DNA from 2 places in the Peribacillus sp. Aquil_B1 genome. Region 2 is predicted to be linked to the other one. Evidence: riboswitches for the same ligand, from Rfam matches in the RefSeq annotation. Region 2 holds a riboswitch; the other holds the start of a gene.
What was found. Region 2 has a riboswitch for thiamine pyrophosphate ahead of thiC (phosphomethylpyrimidine synthase ThiC). Riboswitches for the same ligand answer to the same signal wherever they lie in the genome.
Positions count from the first base shown of each region.

Region 1: another riboswitch for thiamine pyrophosphate. It lies ahead of MPH60_RS02945 (ABC transporter substrate-binding protein); the one in region 2 lies ahead of thiC (phosphomethylpyrimidine synthase ThiC).

Region 1 covers NZ_JAKXEE010000001.1:587,977-593,304, forward strand. Annotated here, with positions in the region: gene MPH60_RS02930 (amidohydrolase) at 1-780, shown strand, start outside; gene rarD (EamA family transporter RarD) at 861-1,790, shown strand; gene MPH60_RS02940 (protein-glutamine gamma-glutamyltransferase) at 1,860-2,681, opposite strand; TPP riboswitch at 2,985-3,094, shown strand; gene MPH60_RS02945 (ABC transporter substrate-binding protein) at 3,229-4,233, shown strand; gene MPH60_RS02950 (thiamine-binding protein) at 4,245-4,529, shown strand; gene MPH60_RS02955 (ABC transporter permease) at 4,526-5,308, shown strand; gene MPH60_RS02960 (ABC transporter ATP-binding protein) at 5,292-5,328, shown strand, end outside.
Region 2 covers NZ_JAKXEE010000001.1:15,458-20,785, forward strand. Annotated here, with positions in the region: gene MPH60_RS00160 (zinc-dependent alcohol dehydrogenase) at 1-2, shown strand, start outside; gene MPH60_RS00165 (hypothetical protein) at 321-773, shown strand; gene MPH60_RS00170 (histidine phosphatase family protein) at 1,001-1,534, shown strand; gene MPH60_RS00175 (HAD family hydrolase) at 1,670-2,458, shown strand; TPP riboswitch at 2,575-2,689, shown strand; gene thiC (phosphomethylpyrimidine synthase ThiC) at 2,825-4,603, shown strand; gene MPH60_RS00185 (DUF3231 family protein) at 4,891-5,328, opposite strand, start outside.

The DNA.
Region 1 (5,328 bases), 570 kb from region 2:
AGAGGTACGCGATATATTAAATTCGACAGCATGAAGATATTTACCGATGGCTCCTTAGGCGGACGGACAGCCCTGTTGAGCGAACCTTATGTAGATCAAAAGAATACGAATGGAGTCGCGATATTCACTGAAAACGAGCTTCAGGAATTGTTGAAAAAAGCAAGGGATGCCGGCATGCCGATTGCTGTCCATGCAATTGGCGATCTCGCTTTTGAATACGTCTTGAATGCAATTGAAGCCTTCCCACCGAAAAAGGGACAGAGGGACCGGCTCATTCATGCGCAGATCGTTAGGCCGGAGCTGTTGCAGCGGGCGGCAAAGCTGCCGTTAATCTTTGATATCCAACCGGGCTTCGTTCCGTCCGATTTTCCGTGGGTGGAAGAAAAGGTTCCAGCCGATCTATTGGAATCCTCCTATGCCTGGAAAACCTATTTGAATTTGGGCATCATTTGTGCGGGTGGGTCGGATGCACCCATTGAACCATTAAATCCAATTTTGGGCATTCATGCAGCTGTCACAAGGATGAAAATCAATAATGAGGACCGTACCGTATATGGCTTGGGTGAAAGGCTTTCCGTTTACGAGGCTTTCGCACTGTATACCAAAGGGAGTGCTGCGGCAATCGGGCAGGAAAAACGCCGCGGTATGATCATTAAAGGGTACGATGCCGATTTTACCGTGTTTAATCTGGATGTCTTTGCTGTAGCGCCGGATGATCTCCTGAAAGCTGAGGCGGTCATGACGGTCATCGATGACAAAATCATGCATGATAAAAATTAACAGTTGCAAAAAAAGAAATGGAAATACAAAATTGTTAGATGGAATTAGATAAAGGAATGTAAATGGAAAGAAGGCTTGTTATGAAAGTGGATGAACAAAAAGAAGGGGCGATTTATGCAGCCCTATCTTACATGATGTGGGGAGTTGTGCCGGTTTACTGGAAGTTCCTTCAGGGAGTCGGTGCAATGGAAATTTTAGCTCAGAGGGTATTATGGTCTTTCGTGTTCATGCTGGTTTTATTGATGTTCATGAAAAAGTGGCAAGCGTTTCTTGATTATGTCAAAAAAATAATGGGAAATCCGAAACTCTTTACGGCATTACTAACGGCCTCACTGCTTGTTACAGCTAATTGGGGAGTGTTCATCTGGGCCGTTAACTCAGGACGGATCCTCGACACGAGCCTTGGATATTATATCAATCCGCTAGTCAGTGTACTATTGGGAGTGATAGTCTTAAAAGAAAAATTGAGCGGGGCCCAAATCATTTCATTCCTGCTTGCAGGAATCGGAGTCTTGATCCTTGGCATTCATTTCGGCACGATCCCGTGGATCTCTCTGGTTTTGGCCATGACCTTTGGATTATACGGTCTGGCAAAAAAAATGATCAAGGCCGAATCGGCGATCGGGCTGACGCTCGAAACGATGATGGTAACGCCTCTGGCCCTGGGTTACCTGATCTACTTGATGAACCGGTCAGAAATGCAGTTCTTTACGGATGGAAGCACAAGCTTGCTGTTGGTGGGCGGCGGGATTGCCACGGCCTTGCCTCTTTTATATTTTGCAAAAGGGGCGGAGAAGATCCCGTTATCGATGCTTGGCATTTTTCAGTATATCGCTCCGACCTTATCCTTATTGATCGGGGTATTCGTCTATCATGAAAGTTTCACCAAAGCACATCTTTTAGCCTTTTTGTTCATATGGTCAGCCTTGGCTGTTTATACACTATCCATAACGAAATGGGGTCAGGCAAGTGTCCGCAGGTTCAAAGGCAAAGGGAATATAGGTGCATGAATAATAAAAAAATGCTTGGGAGATCTCTCCCCAAGCATTTTTTTTATGCCGGTATATAAAACAGAAAGGTCATGAAAGGTAAATCTTCGAACCTATTTCAGAAACAATACAATTGGAAAGGCTGACAGGAAAGTGATCGGGCTTTGCTCTATTTAGTTGGAATTGCCTATAGAAGGAACTATCCAGGAAAATGATATGCGTTGTCAGGAATGCTGATCTGGTTGCGAACGGCCTTCTATTGCTATTTAATTCATTGATGATTCCCTGTGAAGTGGTAATCCCGATCCCGTGTCCATAAAAGAGGTTATTCCCTAATAGTATGGCATTTTCACCTTGCCATTCAGGAGTTGACTCGTCATGATCAGGGTTTATGAAGTAAACGCAATCGCCTGGTGTATAATCCCTCCCTTTATGAATATTAAGAGCCATATTCTCTGGAGGGCGCCAGTCATATAAAAATAGGTTTGAAAAAAGATAATCGAAATTCCTAGAGCCGATTAAATCCAAAATCGCCTTTAAAAAAGTGACGACTATTGCTGTCCCGCATTCGAAGGCATAAAGCCTTCCATTCATGAATATGTCCAGAAGTGCAGCATGGGGGAGAATCCCTGGCTGAAGGGTAAAGGTGCCATCCCTTGAAAGGCGCCAATATTGTTCATTGGATTGCGATTCCTCGAGTGTGGAAAATTCTGCATTACTTTTATCCAACGCAATAGCTGCCGCAATGACTCGGTTCCTCAGCTGTATCTCGAAATTAAAGTCTCCAAAGTTCCGGTATTCAAAAACGTTAGAATCTTCCGCCAGCAATTGGACAATTTCAAGCGATTTAGCAGATGCTATTCCTGGTTGGATTTGACTGACATCTAACCATTTGTGATTAATCTTTATCATGATCATATCCACCTTTTGCTTATGAAATTAACGGTTTATAAAACCGGTAAACAAAAATGTCTACATGTAATGCTCATTATATGAATGCCGGCAAGGAATTGACTATTTGTAACGTGTCAGCCACCCTTGCTGCCGAGAGTGATTGGAGTGAATAGAGGCAGAATTTTTTTGTTTTCATTCCAAAAGATGTTTTGCTAGATATCTTTAAGAGCGAGGAATACCTTTCCAATTAGTTAGAAGAAGCAAATTAGTATTCCCTTTTCCCCATGAATTGATATAATGAGAGAGAAAAGTTCATATGTGCGAGAAATGTAGGGGGGCCAGTACTGCTGGCTGAGATTGCATCCTTTAGATGCTGACTCTTTGAACCTGATCTGGATGATGCCAGCGGAGGGAACATATTATTACTGACTTTCTGTTTTGTATGTTAACGTCCGAATTCATCTTCGGGCGTTTTTTGCTATTTTATCCAATATTCGAATAAACCCTGGAGCCCCATTATGGTTTCGGCATATGGATCTTATATGATGTGTAGGAGGATAATGACTTGAATAAATTCTTGCCACTGTTAACTTCGTTGTTCCTATTGGCTGGATGCGGTGCAGGCGGAACTAATGAAAAAGAAGAAGCATCTAAAAATGAAGGAAATGAAAAATTAAAAAAAGTATCTGTCGTGCTCGATTGGACACCGAATACAAACCATACAGGATTGTATGTAGCCAAGGAAAAAGGTTATTTTAAAGAGCAAGGTCTTGATGTGGAAATCATCATGCCAGGTGAAGCCGGAGCGGATAAGCTTGTCGCTTCAGGGAAATCTGAATTTGGCGTGAGCTACCAGGAGGGCATAACGCAGGCCCGCGTGCAGGGCGTGCCGATTGTTTCGGTAGCTGCCGTCATCCAGCATAATACCTCGGGATTCGCTTCCCCTGAGGCAAAGGACATTACATCTCCCAAGGATTTTGAAGGGAAAACGTATGGTGGCTGGGGGTCTCCGGTAGAAAAGGCCATCATTGATTCACTCATGAAAAAAGAAAATGCGGATGTAAATAAAGTGGATATAGTCAATACAGGAGACATGGATTTTTTCACTTCGGTTAAAAGGGATATAGATTTTGCCTGGATTTATTATGGATGGACAGGCATTGAGGCTGAGCTGCGAAATGAAAAGCTTAATATGGTTTACTTAACCGAATACTCTGATAAGCTTGATTACTATACGCCTGTTTTGACGACAAATGAAAAGATGATAAAAGAAGATCCGGAAACTGTTAAAGCATTCGTTCATGCAGCATCGAAAGGGTACCAGTTTGCGATTAAAAATCCTGCTGATGCAGCAGACATGTTAATTAAGTCTGCGCCGGATCTTGATGCAAAACTAGTTAAGAAAAGCCAGGAGTGGCTTGCAGACAAGTATCAGGATGATGCTCCGCGTTGGGGTGAACAAAAACTGGAAATCTGGAAGAATTACAGTGATTGGATGACTGAAAACAAGCTTCTTGAAGGTGATTTCGATCCTGAAAAGGCATTTACCAATGAATTTTTACCAAAATAGGAGGAAATACAATGGCCAATTCATTAATTAGTATACAAATTATTCCTAAAGGGGAAAATGTCATCCCTATGGTCGATGAAGCAATCAAGATCATTGAAGAATCAGGTGTCAAGTATGAGGTTCACCCGCTTGAAACGACAATGGAGGGCGAGCTTTCCGAACTTTTTGCCGTGATAGAAAAAATGAATGTAAGAATGATTGAAATAGGATCGCCGAATGTCATTTCGCAAGTGAAAATATTATATCAGCCGAGCGGGATTACGATGGATACGTTGACGGAGAAATATCGGGCATGATCGGAAGGGGAATTTGGAAGAAGGGGGCTCCCTTCTTTCTTTTATTATTGTTGCTGATAGTTTGGGAGTCAGTGACAGTCTTATTGAAGGTTGAAGAATGGCTGCTTCCCGCTCCATCGGCCATTTTTATTGAAGGAATTGAGTCGTCGCACAATCTTTACGGACACCTTATATCCACAACCGAGCTTGCGTTGTCGGGTTTTTTTATTGGAAGCTGCATCGGCTTATTGATCGCGGCAATCCTACATCTATTTCCAGGTGTGAAGGACGCGGTTTATCCTCTGCTCATACTATCACAAAATATACCTATCATAGTTTTGGCCCCGCTTTTGGTGATCTGGTTTGGCTTTGGCATGCTGCCTAAGTTAATAGTGATTTCGCTTGTATGTTTTTTTCCGGTTGCGGTTGCATCATTGGACGGTTTTCGCCAGACACCATACGAACTTAAGCATTATTTCAAGATGATGGGAGCGGGAAAAAACCAGTTATTTTGGAAGCTGGAATTTCCTCACTCAATCCCGTTCATTTTCTCCGGTCTGAAAATTTCGGCCACCTATAGTGTAATGGGTGCGGTTATTTCAGAGTGGCTCGGGGCAAAATCGGGGGTTGGTGTTTATATGACGCTCGCATCCTCTGCGTTCAGGACAGACCGGGTGTTTGTTGCCATTTTCATCATTATGGGAATGAGCCTGATCTTTTTTGGAATCATCACCTTCCTGGAGAAATATTTAGTTTCTTGGAAGAGAAAGGAGGGTGGCAAGGATGAAGCTGGAAATTAAAGATGTCTCCTATTCTTTTG
Region 2 (5,328 bases):
AATGTGAAGCTTATAAAAGTCCAATGCCTTGAGCGGCATTGGACTATTTAGTTGGGTTCATAAATAGAACAAAGTTAACGGTTATTATCGATAAACGTATAAATGAGGAATGAAATATGAATGATAATTATCAGGATTTGTGGCTTTCATATCAGCGAATCCCGAAATATGACAATTGACCCTTCAGTGTTGAAGGAGAGTATGAATTGAAAAAAGAGTCGCTATGAATATAAGATGCAAGTGAACTTGAATAAGGGTTTTTGGTAATGAAATGTACTATTTATATTATATAATGATAATGTCAAAAGGAGGATGTACAGATGGTATATAATTCGGCAACAGAACTTTGTGAAGGGTTTGAGTATCAGCCCGTTCACGTCAAATTGACGATAGACATCGTCGATAAGAGATTGGGACCTGTAAAGGCGGAAGCAGAGATTGCTATCAAGCCTGTTAAGTCAAAGGAATATCTGGAAGTATTGGTGGAGGAATTGGAATCGGATCATATCTTTGCTGATGAAAATGGCAGTATCTATGGCAGCTTCGGCATCGATCAAAGCATCCAGATATATGATGAAGTCCTGACTACCATTCCGTTCGATGAGTTGATCGGAAATGAAAATTGGAAAGAGACAGTTGAGCAATCCATCACTGTGGATAAGCTGAAGGAACAACTGGGGAAATCTCTCAATGATTATCAATTCAGTGATTTGAGCGGAAAATATAAATTCAGGAAAAGATGTACGATAACAGAACTACAATTCATAGATTAAACGAAAAATGGAGAAGGCGAAACGCGTTCTCTTTTTTCGATGCTCTCATAATTAAACGATGGAACTTTAATAATTTTTAAACATATACACAGTGCCAAGGAGAGTTCAGTAAGGTTTAATGGTTTCAACATACTTTTTTCTTAAAAGTTTTACATAGGGTAATATATTGATAAGGGCTTTTTACAAGAAAAAGAAACGTATATTTTAAAAGATAAAAAGGAGAAGATATGAAAATTGGTTTGGTACGGCATTTTAAGGTGGCACATGAATTTCCTACTGGGAGATCGGTAACGGCGGATGAAATGAAGCAATGGTTTGAGGATTATGATGCAGCCGATATTATTTATGGGACGACTTTATTTGGCGTGGAGGAATGGCAGGAATGTTATTGCAGTGATATGTCTAGAGCTGTCAAGACAGCGGAACATATCTATCCAGGTACGGTTCACCGGATGGAGGAGCTGCGGGAAATACCTTCCCCGCCTCTTAAAGGAAGGGTAAAGCTGCCATTCATCCTTTGGGCCATCTGGATTCGCTGCTGCTCGGTGTTCAACAAGCAGACAAGGGCGGAAATTAAGATCGCAGAGCGAAGGATCAATAAAGTATTGGATGAAGTCTTTGCAAAGGGGGAACGGGATGTGCTGATCGTGAGTCATGCCGCCCTCATGGTATATATGAGGAAAGAGCTGATCCGACGGGGATTCACCGGTCCAAAATTCAATATCGCCAGTAATGGTAAGCTGTATGTATTTGAAAGATGATAAGTGAGTATGGGTTTCCCGCTAGAAAAGGTAAGTCATTTTCCGAATAGTTATTCTTTTTTTATTGGTTGTGGTTTATTATTGTAATAGTGTAATTTTTACGAATTCAATAATAGGGAAAGAGGGGTGGACATTTTGCTGAAGGCAGTTTTTTTTGATTTAGATGATACATTACTATGGGATCAGAAAAGTGTAAAAGAAGCTTTTGTGGCCACATGTGAAGTGGCCAAGGAGAAATATGATCTAAATGTCGACGAGTTTGAAGAAGCTGTGCGAAAGGAAGCGCGTGAGCTTTATTCTTCTTACGATACATATGCATTCACACAAATGATCGGAATCAACCCATTTGAGGGGCTATGGGGAAATTTCCAGGATGATCATGATGAATTCAGGAAGATGGCGGGGATTGCACCGGCTTATCGGAAAGAAGCGTGGACGAGAGGGTTATTGGCATTAGGGATCGATGACCCTGAATTTGGGCTTGAACTGGCAGAACGTTTCCCTGCGGAGAGACGCAAAAAGCCATTTATCTATGAAGAAACATTCCGTGTTCTGGATGAATTAAAAGGGAAGTATAAGTTGCTATTGCTTACGAACGGATCTCCTGAGCTGCAAAATACTAAACTTGAAATTACTCCTGAACTGGTTCCTTATTTCGACCAAATCGTGATATCAGGCGCATTTGGAAGAGGTAAACCGGATGCCTCCATTTTTGAGCATGCTTTGGAAATCATGGAGCTTGATAAGGATGAAGTATTGATGGTCGGCGATAATTTAATGACGGATATCCTCGGGGCATCACGAGTAGGCATAAAGTCTGTTTGGATAAATCGCCATGATAAGGAACGGAATGAAGTGATTCCAACCTATGAAATCAAGCATTTAGAGGAGCTTTACCCAATCCTTGAGAGCCTGGGGAATTAATTAACGGCTCTCCTTCAAAAAACCAATTTTGGAGAGTTGTAATGAAAATATTAGGTCTTTCAAATTATTTACAGAATGAAAAGGGTGAGATATAGTTACCCTGTAATCAATTAAATTATTCAGACTAGGGGTGTCCAATAAAAGTTGGGCTGAGAGAGAAGCGCTTAAGCTTCTTAACCCTCAGGACCTGATCTGGTTCATACCAGCGTGGGGAAGTTAGAATCTACTAAACAATGACTTTTCAATTGGTCATTTCTGTAGTCATACTAACGTTAGCCAGGTCTTAAATATGAGATCTGGCTTTTTCGTGCGAAATGGATTGGATTTTGTCCTTTTTAAATGAACTTAAAAAGGAGAAATGAAATCATGATGAGTAATTCTGTAGATGACATGAATGTTTCAATTATGTCCAGTTTTGCCGGGAGTAAAAAAGTGTATGTTGAGGGATCTAGACCTGATATTAAAGTACCTATGCGTGAAATTAAGCTAAGTCCGACTACAGGGTCATTCGGCGAAGAGGAGAATCCGCCTTTACGAGTATATGACACAAGCGGTTTTTATACGGATTCAGAATATCCCATTGATATTCATAAAGGTCTTGCCCCGATTAGACGCAGCTGGGTTCTGGAAAGGGAAGATGTTGAAGAGTATGAAGGGCGTGAAATAAAGCCCGAAGATAACGGCTATAAAAAAGAGTCACAATCCAACGCCGAAGTTTTTCCGGGATTGAAAAGAAAACCATTGCGTGCTGCGAAAGGGCAAAACGTAACCCAGCTCCATTATGCCCGAAAAGGTATCATAACTCCGGAAATGGAGTTCATCTCGATCAGGGAAAATGTAGCCCCTGAGTTTGTTAGAGAAGAGGTAGCTAGCGGGAGGGCGATCATACCGGCAAATATTAATCACCCTGAAAGTGAGCCCATGATCATCGGACGTAATTTTCATGTGAAAATAAATGCGAATATTGGAAATTCCGCTGTTAGTTCATCGATTGAAGCCGAAGTGGAGAAAATGACTTGGGCTACACGTTGGGGTGCAGACAACATAATGGATCTTTCCACCGGTAAAAATATTCACACGACCCGGGAATGGATTATCAGAAATTCACCTGTGCCAGTTGGGACGGTTCCGATATATCAAGCATTGGAAAAAGTGAATGGAGTCGCGGAAGATTTAAATTGGGAAGTTTTCCGGGATACATTAATCGAGCAGGCTGAGCAAGGTGTCGATTACTTCACCATACACGCTGGTGTGCTTTTACGATACATTCCCATGACAGCAAAGCGTGTTACGGGAATCGTTTCCCGAGGGGGCTCCATCATGGCACAATGGTGCTTGGCCCACCACCAAGAAAGTTTTCTCTATACTCACTTTGAAGAGATTTGTGAAATCATGAAGGCGTATGATGTTTCTTTCTCTTTAGGTGACGGCCTCCGTCCGGGCTCCATTGCAGATGCAAACGATGAGGCTCAATTTGCTGAATTGGAAACATTGGGGGAACTGACGAAGATTGCTTGGAAGCACGATGTTCAAGTCATGGTGGAGGGACCTGGTCACGTACCGATGCATTTGATTAAAGAAAATATGGATAAGCAGCTGGAAGTCTGTCAAGAAGCACCATTCTATACCCTGGGACCATTGACGACGGATATAGCTCCTGGATACGATCATATCACTTCTGCGATTGGTGCTGCCATGATTGGATGGTTTGGAACGGCCATGCTTTGTTATGTGACACCGAAAGAGCATTTGGGACTTCCGAATAAAGAGGATGTTCGTGTAGGGGTCATTACTTATAAAATTGCAGCCCACGCAGCTGATCTTGCTAAAGGTCATCCCCAGGCACGAAAACGGGATGATGCCCTTTCGAAGGCTAGATTCGAATTTCGTTGGCGAGATCAATTCAATCTTTCCCTTGATCCTGAAAGGGCAGTTGAATATCACGATGAAACACTTCCGGCAGAGGGTGCCAAAACAGCCCACTTCTGTTCAATGTGCGGACCCAAATTCTGCAGTATGAGGATATCTCAAGACATCCGTGATTTGGCGAAGGAAAAGGGTCTGGGTTTTGAGTCGGTAATCGATGAAGGTCTTAAAGAAAAAGCGAATGAATTTAGGAAAACGGACGGGGAAATCTATCTATGATTCGGAGAGAGGGAGAATTCGATGAATCGGGCAATTCAAATAAAAGTTGAAATGAAACAGTTGGAAACTCAATTGGAACAGCTGAAAAGGGAGCTGAACATTTTTCGCGAGCATTGTAATCATGAATTTGTAAAAACTGATTATAGTCAACAATGCACAAAGTGCCACTTAATCGAAAGTCTGCAATGGTAGTGATTCCTTAATCCTTTCATTATTGGAATTAATCCCTTAATCATGTTGGGCATCCAATCACGATGTCAACATGATCAGGGGATATTCCATTATATTTACATACTTGTTTTATTAATATGAAGAGGAGGAGGGACAAGCCAGCCTTTTTCCTTATTCAATCTTAGGAAGTCAGCACCCAATGCAGCTTTATTCGTATGGAATTGAGCGAACATCTGTGCAATATCTTCTCGGATGCATTGACCCATGATTTGGCTGCAAGCAACTAATCCTGCATTAATATCGATTGATACTGAAGCGGAGATTTCAGGGTCTTGAAAACGTGCCCCGACGGGAATATCCTCCAAATTAGCTTTAGGCCTTTCAGGTGGTGACGGAGGAAGTCCTACGTTATTTTCTTTTAATAATGATTCAAGTTGGTCAAGTTCCTGTTTCCCTTGATTGATCACTTCAACAAGTAATTTATGCAGGTCCTTGTCGCCTGTATGATTAAGCATAGTTTGATGACAGGCAATCAGCCCTTTTGTAGTTGTTAG